DNA from 2 places in the Bradyrhizobium guangdongense genome. Region 1 is predicted to be linked to the other one. Evidence: predicted binding sites of a transcription regulator. Region 1 holds the regulator's gene; the other holds the start of a gene.
What was found. The regulator LexA, encoded in region 1, represses DNA repair genes until DNA is damaged. The targets are predictions, from matches to a motif close to TGTTCNNNNTGTGTTCNG.
Positions count from the first base shown of each region.

Region 2: a site for LexA is predicted at 1,841-1,858, ahead of X265_RS28360 (PA0069 family radical SAM protein). Genes of this name have one in related genera too.

Region 1 is NZ_CP030051.1:4,300,418-4,304,843, reverse strand. Features, by position in the region: gene X265_RS20610 (ComEC/Rec2 family competence protein) at 1-16, shown strand, start outside; gene X265_RS20605 (hypothetical protein) at 27-461, opposite strand; gene X265_RS20600 (hypothetical protein) at 671-865, opposite strand; gene lexA (transcriptional repressor LexA) at 1,035-1,736, opposite strand; gene X265_RS20590 (molybdopterin molybdotransferase MoeA) at 1,913-3,124, opposite strand; gene X265_RS20585 (hypothetical protein) at 3,227-3,574, opposite strand; gene X265_RS20580 (hypothetical protein) at 3,701-3,898, opposite strand; gene X265_RS20575 (HAD family hydrolase) at 4,063-4,426, opposite strand, start outside.
Region 2 is NZ_CP030051.1:5,938,069-5,942,494, forward strand. Features, by position in the region: gene rnhB (ribonuclease HII) at 1-90, opposite strand, end outside; gene X265_RS28355 (VOC family protein) at 163-618, opposite strand; gene X265_RS28360 (PA0069 family radical SAM protein) at 644-1,819, opposite strand; gene X265_RS28365 (phosphoketolase family protein) at 2,030-4,426, shown strand, end outside.

The sequences.
Region 1 (4,426 bases):
CCAGGCCGAGGACTAAAACCGGTCTTTCAGCCGATCGGCAGACGCGGCGGTGTCGGACGACTGTCGGCGATGATCTGCGGCTTGTGCTCGCGCTCGCCGAGCGGCTGGGTCACGGGCAGTTGCAGCACGGTGGCGCGCTGGCCTTCGACGAGCTGGGTCACCAAGACATATTTGCCATCGGGGAATTCGATCGCATCGTGATGACGATCGGGAACGTGCGGATCGATCTTGCCGAACTTGCCGACGCGCGAGTTGACGGTGCGCGTCCAGATCCACCTGTTGTCGTAGCGGACGTTATCGGCGAAGGCGAGCTCCGTTCCCGGCAGCAGGCAGACCGCGACGGACATGTCGGCTTCGGAGGCGAAGCCGCGTGTCGAGGTGCCGCGGAACGTTGTCGTGACGATCGTCTCGCCGACTTCTGCGGGACGCGTCGCGACGGCATGCAGGCTATAGTCACACATCGGGTGCTCCTCTATCAGGATAGCAACCCGCGCCTCTGTCCTGGAGGCACAGGCCTCTATCAGAGTGTAAGTCTGCGAGGCTCTGCTTGGTTGTAGGCAAATCTGCGGCTTGGGTCCGCTGGCCATAATCACAATATCTTTCCCGAACGCCTAGGAACAAAGCCTGCTCCGGCGCATTCGGCAGACCTTCTGCATCAATATCCGGAGCATCAATGTCCGGCCGGTGCCGACCAGCCCGAATATGGCCAGGCCGACTGCTGGACGGAGTTGAGGGCATTGCGGGATTGCTGGCTTGTCGCTTGCTGCGCCTTGCGGACGTGATGCTGCGGTTGCGCGGCGAAGGCGTTCGGCGCTGACGCGGCGATCAGGGCCGTCGTGACGGTGCTCAGGATGATCTTGCGCATGGTGGTCTCCTCGGTCTCGAGGCCTTTGAAGCAATGAAGGCTTCGCTTCGTTGCAGCCTGCCGGGGATTTAGCGCTGGAGAGATGGCCGGATAATCTGTGCAAAACCAGAAAGACTATCCAGCCGGAGCGGACAATCGTCCGCTCCATCGTTTGCTCGCGCGAGAGCGCTTAGTACTTCCGGTACAGCCCGATCAGCTTGCCCTGGATCTTCACCCGGTTGGGCGGCAGGATGCGGACTTCATAGGCGGCATTCGCCGGCTCGAGCGCAATGGAGGCGCCGCGGCGGCGGAAACGTTTCAGGGTGGCTTCCTCGTCGTCGATCAGCGCGACCACGATATCGCCGGTGTCGCAACTCTCGTTGCGTTGGATCAGCGCCATGTCGCCGTCGAGAATGCCGGCATCGACCATCGAATCGCCGCGCACTTCGAGTGCGTAGTGCTCGCCTGCGCCGAGCATGTCCGGCGGGACGCTGATGGTGTGGCTGCGGGTCTGCAGCGCCTCGATCGGCGTACCAGCCGCGATGCGGCCCATCACCGGCACTGCGACGGGGCGTTCGCCCTCGTCGGCGGGCGGGCTCGATGTCGTGCGCACCTTGCCGAGATTGCCCTCGATCACGCTCGGGGTGAAGCCGCGGCGGTTACCGGCGGCGGCCTGGAGCTCGGGCAGCTTGATCACTTCGATCGCGCGGGCGCGGTTCGGCAGGCGGCGGATGAAGCCACGCTCCTCGAGCGCGGTGATCAGGCGGTGGATGCCCGACTTCGAACGCAGATCGAGCGCGTCCTTCATCTCGTCGAAGGAGGGCGGCACGCCGCTTTCCTTCAGCCGCTCGCTGATGAACCGCAGGAGCTCGTATTGTTTGCGCGTTAACATCTCGACCAAAATCCCCCTGACGATGTCGTTCGATTCCGAGACGCTGAAGTCAGCGATAAGCCGTTACATGCTCGAAACAAATCATGAACGGACACTATATGTTCGATACATGTTCCGCAACTGCTTAATTTACCGTGAACGCGACAAAGTTCGCGGAACGGTTGCGAACGCTGTGTTCAAACAGGCAGTCGCAGCACCTCGCAAGGCGCTCCCGCTTCGGCCTTGGGGGCGAACGGCGGGCGCACGAGAAGTGCCTGTGCCGCAGCGAGATTCGCAAGCAGCGAGGAGTCCTGGTGATTGACGGGAACGGCGATGAGCGTGCCATCGTCACGCACTTCGAGACGCGCGCGGAGGTAATCCTCGCGCTGGTCGTTGGCGCGGACATCGCGCCCGAGCACCGCGCGCTCGCGGCAGTGATGAACCACCGAATGGCCTGAGAGCGCGCGAATCAGCGGCACCATGAACAGGAAACCGCACACGTAGGATGACACGGGATTGCCGGGCAGGCCGATCACGCGCATGGCCCCGAGACGCCCGTGCATCATCGGCTTTCCCGGCCGCATCGCGATCTTCCAGAACGCCATCGAGGTGCCTTCGTCCCGAAGCGCCTGCTGCACCAGATCGTGGTCGCCGACCGAGGCGCCGCCGGTCGTGATCAGGATGTCGGCGCCGGACTGGCGCGCGCGGCGGATGCCCGCGGTGGTGGCTTCGAGCGTGTCGGCGGCGACGCCAAAGTCGATGGTGTCGGCGCCCTCGCTACGGGCGAGCGCGTGCAGGGCATAGCCGTTGGAATAGACGATCTGGCCATGACCGGGGGTGGTGCCCGGCATCACCAGCTCGTCGCCGGTGGCGAGGATCGCGACCTTCGGACGACGACGAACGGGAAGCTGCGGGTGGTTCATGCCCGCTGCGAGCGCGAGCCCGCGATCGGTCAATCGGGTCCCCTGACGGAGCAGCACGTCGCCTTCGTGAAAGTCGATGCCTGCGGGGCGGATGTGCCGGCCGCTAATCGCGGCCTCTTTGATCGTGACGCGCTTGCCGTCTGTGACCGTGTCCTCCTGGATCACGACGGCGTCCGCGCCATCGGGAACGACTCCGCCGGTGAAGATTCGTACCGCTTCACCAGCGCCGACAGCTCCTGCGAAGGGCCGTCCGGCCGCGACCTCTCCAATGACGGTGAGCTGCGCGTCCACCCTTGCCGCGTCTGCCGCGCGGACGGCATAGCCATCCATCGCTGACATCGCTTGCGGCGGTTGCGTGCGCCGCGCCGCGACATCGCGCGCAAGCACGCGATGGAAGGCCTCATCGAGGGCAATCATTTCTTCCGGCAGCGGCTCCACGCCGGCAAGCACCGCGGCGAGCGCGTCGGAAACCGGCATGAGGGCCACGGGTGAAAGCTCCTGCTTGGGCGAGGCAATGATCACGTTGCGGCAAGCGTTCTAGCCGAGAGCGCGCCGCGAGGCAAAATGGTAAGCGGGCGCTGACGTGAGCTACTTCTGCATCAACAGCCGCACCAGCTCGGCCTGCCGGCTGACGCCGGTCTTGTCAAAAATCTTCGACAGATGACTGCGCGCCCGGCGTCCTGCCGACGCTGAGCGGCAACAAAGGATTGCGCGGCGCCCAGCCAAGCAGATCGTGCACGCGGGCGGGATCGATGCGCGGCGACAGCAGGCTCGAAAGACCGTTGCCGGGGCGTAGATGCCAAACAGCACGCGACCGCCTACGGCGTCATCGATGCGCTCCATCACGCTCGACCAGCGCCCCTGTTCGACCGCAGCGTCGTAGATCGCCCCCACGAGGTCCAATACGGCGTCCTTCGAAAGCACGCCGGCGCGCATTCCAACCTCCACGAGTTGCAATGCAGCATAGGAGCGCAGTTTCAGAGCGGGAACAAGCAGAGAAAAGCGGCAATCAGGCGTTGTTGCCGCGGAGCCGCAAGACTTTGGCGGTCAGGCCCGTGCGGATCACGACGTCGTCGGATCCACGTTCGACGTCACGTCCGGTGCTTGGAGCCCTTGATCCCTGTCGGGCATCGGATCGGCCTGGGCCTTCAGATCGGCAGCCTTGCTGATCAGCTTGGCGGAAAGCTCAGAATCCGAGGTGGTTCTGGCGAATTTCATCAGCAGGGAGGCCTGCCTGGTGAGATAGGTTTTGCCCAACACGTCGATACGTCCGTCCGATGTAGAATTCCCAACGGACTCATGAGTCCCGGAAGCAGGCATTCGTTCCCGGAACTCTGTATAAAAATGCACAAAGTGAGTTGGTTCCACATCTTTGGGCGAAATAGTTCCTGCAGCCGCCGCCCTGAAAGATCGGAGCCGCCAGATCAGATCCCCAGCGCCTTCAGCGCATGCCCGACGTCGAGGGGCGACGTCACGTGCACGGCCTGCAATCCGCGGGCCCGCGCGCCTTCGATGTTCTCGGCAAGGTCATCGAAGAACACGATCCGGTTTGCCGGTATGCCCATTGCGGCGACGACATGGTCGAAGGCTTCGGCGTCCGGCTTGCGCAGGCCGATGCTGGAGGACAGATACATCTCGCGGAAATGGCCAAGCAAGTCGGCATATTCCTTCGAGAAATGGTCCACATGGGGCCGATTGGTGTTCGAGAACGCATAAAGCGGCATCCGTTTCGCCGCGCGCGGCAGCAGCTCCGCGATCTCGGGCATCTCGCCGGCGAAGATCGCATTC
Region 2 (4,426 bases), 1.6 Mb from region 1:
GAAGCTCGCCTTGGCCGGCGCGGCCTTCCTGGCAACGTCCTTCTCCAGCGCGTCCTTGGCCGGCTTCTTGGCGGATTTGTCCCGAATCATGGCCGGGATCGTGCGCAAGCCGCCCGGCCAGCGCAACCGGGAACCCCACGCAATTCCCGTTATTCATCAGCGTCAGTCCGCCAGATGCACCCGCCTGTCGTCGCCGACTTCGATGCCGGGCGCGACCACGACCTCCCAGGGATGGCCGTCGGGATCGGCGAAATAGCCGGAATAGCCGCCGTAATCGGTCTCATGCGCGGACTTGAGCAGGATGGCGCCTTTGCTGAGCGCAAACATCAGCACCGCATCGACCTCCTCGCGCGAGGCGCAGTTCCACGCCAGCGTGACGCCGCGGAAGGTCGTGGGCCTCGGCTTGTGAGGCAGCCTGGCATCGGCAGCGAGCTGGTCCCAGTGAAACAGGGCAAGCAGCGGACCGCCGGTGTCGTAGAACGCGACGGCCTCGCCTGTCGCCTTCAGCCGGCGTGAAAAGCCGAGCGCGTCGTAAAAGGCGATGCTGGTGCGGATGTCGCTGACGCCGAGCGTGATCACCGTCAGTCGCGGCACCGGGGCCGGTAGTTCCTTACTCATCGCACGCCTCGCGGGACCTCGTCTGTCAGAACAGGCTGAGCTGCTCGCCGTTCTGCTTCGGTCGCACAAAGTGATCCGTTGTCAGCTTCGAGCGGCGCTTGTTGAGACCGAGCCTGTCGCAGGCGATCTCGAAGCGGCGGCCGATGGTCCAGGCCATCGGTCCGGTGCCCTTCATCCGCTCACCCCATTTCGAATCGTAATCGCGACCGCCGCGCATGTCGCGGATCAGCGTGAAAACGTGGCGGTAGCGGTCCGGATAGTTCGCCATCAGCCATTCGCGGAAGAGATCGCGCACCTCGAGCGGCAGCCGCAGCAGCACGTAGGACGCTTCCTTGACGCCGGCATGCGCGGCCGCATCGAGAATGCGCTCGATCTCGGAATCGTTCAGCGCGGGGATCACGGGCGCGACCATCACGGTGGTCGGAATGCCGGCCTCCGAGAGCTGCTTCAGCGCCTCCAGTCGCTTCGGCGGCGTCGAGGCCCTCGGCTCCATGGTCCGCGCCAGCTTCGGATCGAGCGAGGTCACCGAAATCGCGACCTTGGCAAGGTTGCGCCTGGCCATCGCTGCGAGAATGTCGATGTCTCGTGTGACCAGCGCGGATTTGGTGACGATGCCGACGGGATGGCCGGTGCGCTCCAGCACCTCCAGAATGCCGCGCATGATTTTACGCTCGCGCTCGATCGGCTGATAGGGATCGGTGTTGGTGCCGATCGCGATCATCCGCGGCTCATAGCCTGATGCCGCGAGCTCCTTCTCGAGCAGAACAGGCGCCTCGGGCTTCACGAACAGCTTTGCCTCGAAGTCGAGCCCCGGCGACAGGCCGAGATAGGCGTGCGTCGGCCGCGCGAAGCAATAGACGCAGCCGTGCTCGCAGCCGCGATAGGGATTGATCGAGCGATCGAAGCCGATGTCGGGGGAATCGTTGCGGGTAATCACCTTGCGCGACGTATCGACACCGACACTGGTCTTGAACGGCGGCAGTTCCTCAAGGCTCTGCCAACCGTCATCGAAGGCGACGCGCGCCTCGGCCTCATAACGGCCACTGGCATTGGACTGGGCGCCCCGCCCTCGCCGGCGTGCGCGGTCGATGGCGACACCAAGTTCTGTAAAATCGGCGGGGAAATCAGAAGGCGCACCCGCCGGCTCGGAGGGCGCCGTGACCGGCGGGTGCTTGAGAGCAGAAGAAGATGCTGGACTCATGCAAGCAAGATAACACGCAAAAGGAACAAATCAAGAACAAGAATCGAAAACGCGAAAACAACCCCATGCACAGTAGCGCTGCCCAAACTTCACGCGCCGAGGTTTGACCTCACGCAACACCGCGTGACCCCGATGCCGTTTGATGCCGGCAAAGGATCGATCTCGCCGGAACTCGGTTGGTGACGATCTCCGGTGAAGGTCGGCAGGAATATGACATCTCAACAACAATCGGCCGCTGCAAGCAGCGACCTCGATCTCCTTGATCGCTATTGGCGGGCGGCGAACTACCTCTCCGTTGGACAGATCTATCTTCTGGACAATCCGCTCCTGCGCGAGCCGTTGGTCCCTGCGCACATCAAGCCGCGGCTGCTCGGTCATTGGGGCACGACGCCGGGGCTGAACTTCATCTATGCCCACCTCAACCGCGCCATCCGCGCCCAGGATCTCGACGTCATCTATGTCTGCGGTCCCGGCCATGGCGGACCCGGCATGGTCGCCAACACTTATCTCGAAGGCAGCTACAGCGAGATCTACCCCGATATCGGGCGCGATACGGACGGATTGCGCAAGCTGTTCAGGCAGTTCTCCTTCCCTGGAGGCATTCCGAGCCACGCGGCGCCGGAGACGCCGGGCTCGATCCACGAAGGCGGCGAGCTCGGCTACGCGCTGGTGCACGCCTACGGCGCGGCGCTCGACAATCCCGACCTCATCGTCGCCTGCGTCGTCGGCGACGGCGAGGCCGAGACCGGCCCGCTCGCGGCGTCCTGGCACTCCAACAAGTTCCTGAACCCGGCGCATGACGGCGCGGTGCTGCCGATCCTGCACCTCAACGGCTACAAGATCGCCAACCCGACCGTGCTCGGCCGGATGCCCGACAGCGAGATCCGCGAGCTCTTCCGCGGCTTCGGCCACGAGCCGCTGTTCGTCGAAGGCGACGATCCCAAGGTAATGCACCGGGCCATGGCCGATGCGCTCGACGTCGCGCTCGCCAGCATCCGCTCGATCCAGCAGCACGCCCGCGACGGGCGCAAGACGATCGAGCGGCCGCGCTGGCCGATGATCGTTCTGCGCAGCCCGAAGGGCTGGACCGGCCCGAAGGAAGTCGACAGCAAGAAAGTCGAAGGCTTTTGGCGCGCGCATCAGGTGCCGGTCGCAAGTTGTCGCGAGGAGCCGGCGCATTTGAAGATCCTTGAGGACTGGATGCGCAGCTACGAGCCTGAAAAACTGTTCGACAAGAACGGCGCGCTCGTTCCCGAGCTGCAGGCGCTCGCTCCCCAGGGCAACAGGCGCATGGGCGCCAATCCCCACGCCAATGGCGGCCTGCTGAAGAAGGACCTGAAGCTGCCGGACTTCCGCAAATTTGCCCTCGAGGTGCCGCAGCCAGGCTCTGTGACGGGAGAAGCGACGCGCGAGCTCGGCAAATTCCTGCGCGACGTCATCCGGCTCAACGCCGGGGAACGAAATTTCCGCATCATGGGACCGGACGAGACCGCGTCAAACCGGCTGGATGCGGTGTTCGACGCCACAGAACGCGTCTGGATGGAGCCGATCGAACCCTACGACGTCCACCTCGCGCAGGACGGCCGCGTGATGGAGGTCTTAAGCGAGCATCTCTGCCAGGGCTGGCTCGAGGGCTATCTGCTCACCGGCCGGCACGGCTTCTTCTCCTGCTACGAGGCCTTCATCCACATCGTGGATTCCATGTTCAACCAGCATGCCAAATGGCTGAAGGTGGCGCGGCATCTGCCATGGCGGCGACCGATCGCCTCGCTCAACTATCTCCTGACCTCGCATGTGGGGCGCCAGGACCATAACGGCTTCAGCCATCAGGACCCCGGCTTCGTCGATCTCGTCGCCAACAAGAAGGCCGACATCGTCCGCATCTACTTCCCGCCGGATGCCAACACGCTGCTGTGGATCGCCGATCACTGTCTGCGCACCTACAACCGCATCAACGTCATCGTCGCCGGCAAGCAGCCGGCGCCGCAATGGCTGTCGATGCCGGAGGCCGCGACGCATTGCGATGCGGGCATCGGCATCTGGAATTGGGCCGGCACAGCGGACACGAGCGGCGAGCCCGACGTGGTGATGGCCTGCGCCGGCGACGTGCCGACGCTGGAGACGCTCGCCGCCGTCGACCTCTTGCGCAAGGCGCTGCCGGACCTGAAGATCCGCGTCGTCAACGTCGTCGACCTCATGACGCTGCAACCGAAGGAGCAGCATCCGCACGGGCTGAGCGATCGCGACTTCGACTCGCTGTTCACGCACGACAAGCCAGTGATCTTCGCCTATCATGGCTATCCCCACCTCATCCATCGTCTGACCTATAATCGCACCAACCATGCCGGCATGCATGTGCGCGGCTTTGCCGAGGAAGGCACCACGACGACGCCGTTCGACATGGTCGTGCTCAACGAGCTCGACCGCTATCACCTCGCGATCGAGGCGATCGAACGCGTGCCCGATCTGGCGACCAGGGCTGCGCATGTGAAGCAGCAATTTCGTGACAAGCTGATCGAGCATACGCGCTACGTGCGCGAGCACGGCGAGGACATGCCGGAAATCCAGCAATGGGTCTGGCAGAACAGCGCCGGCGGCACCACGCCG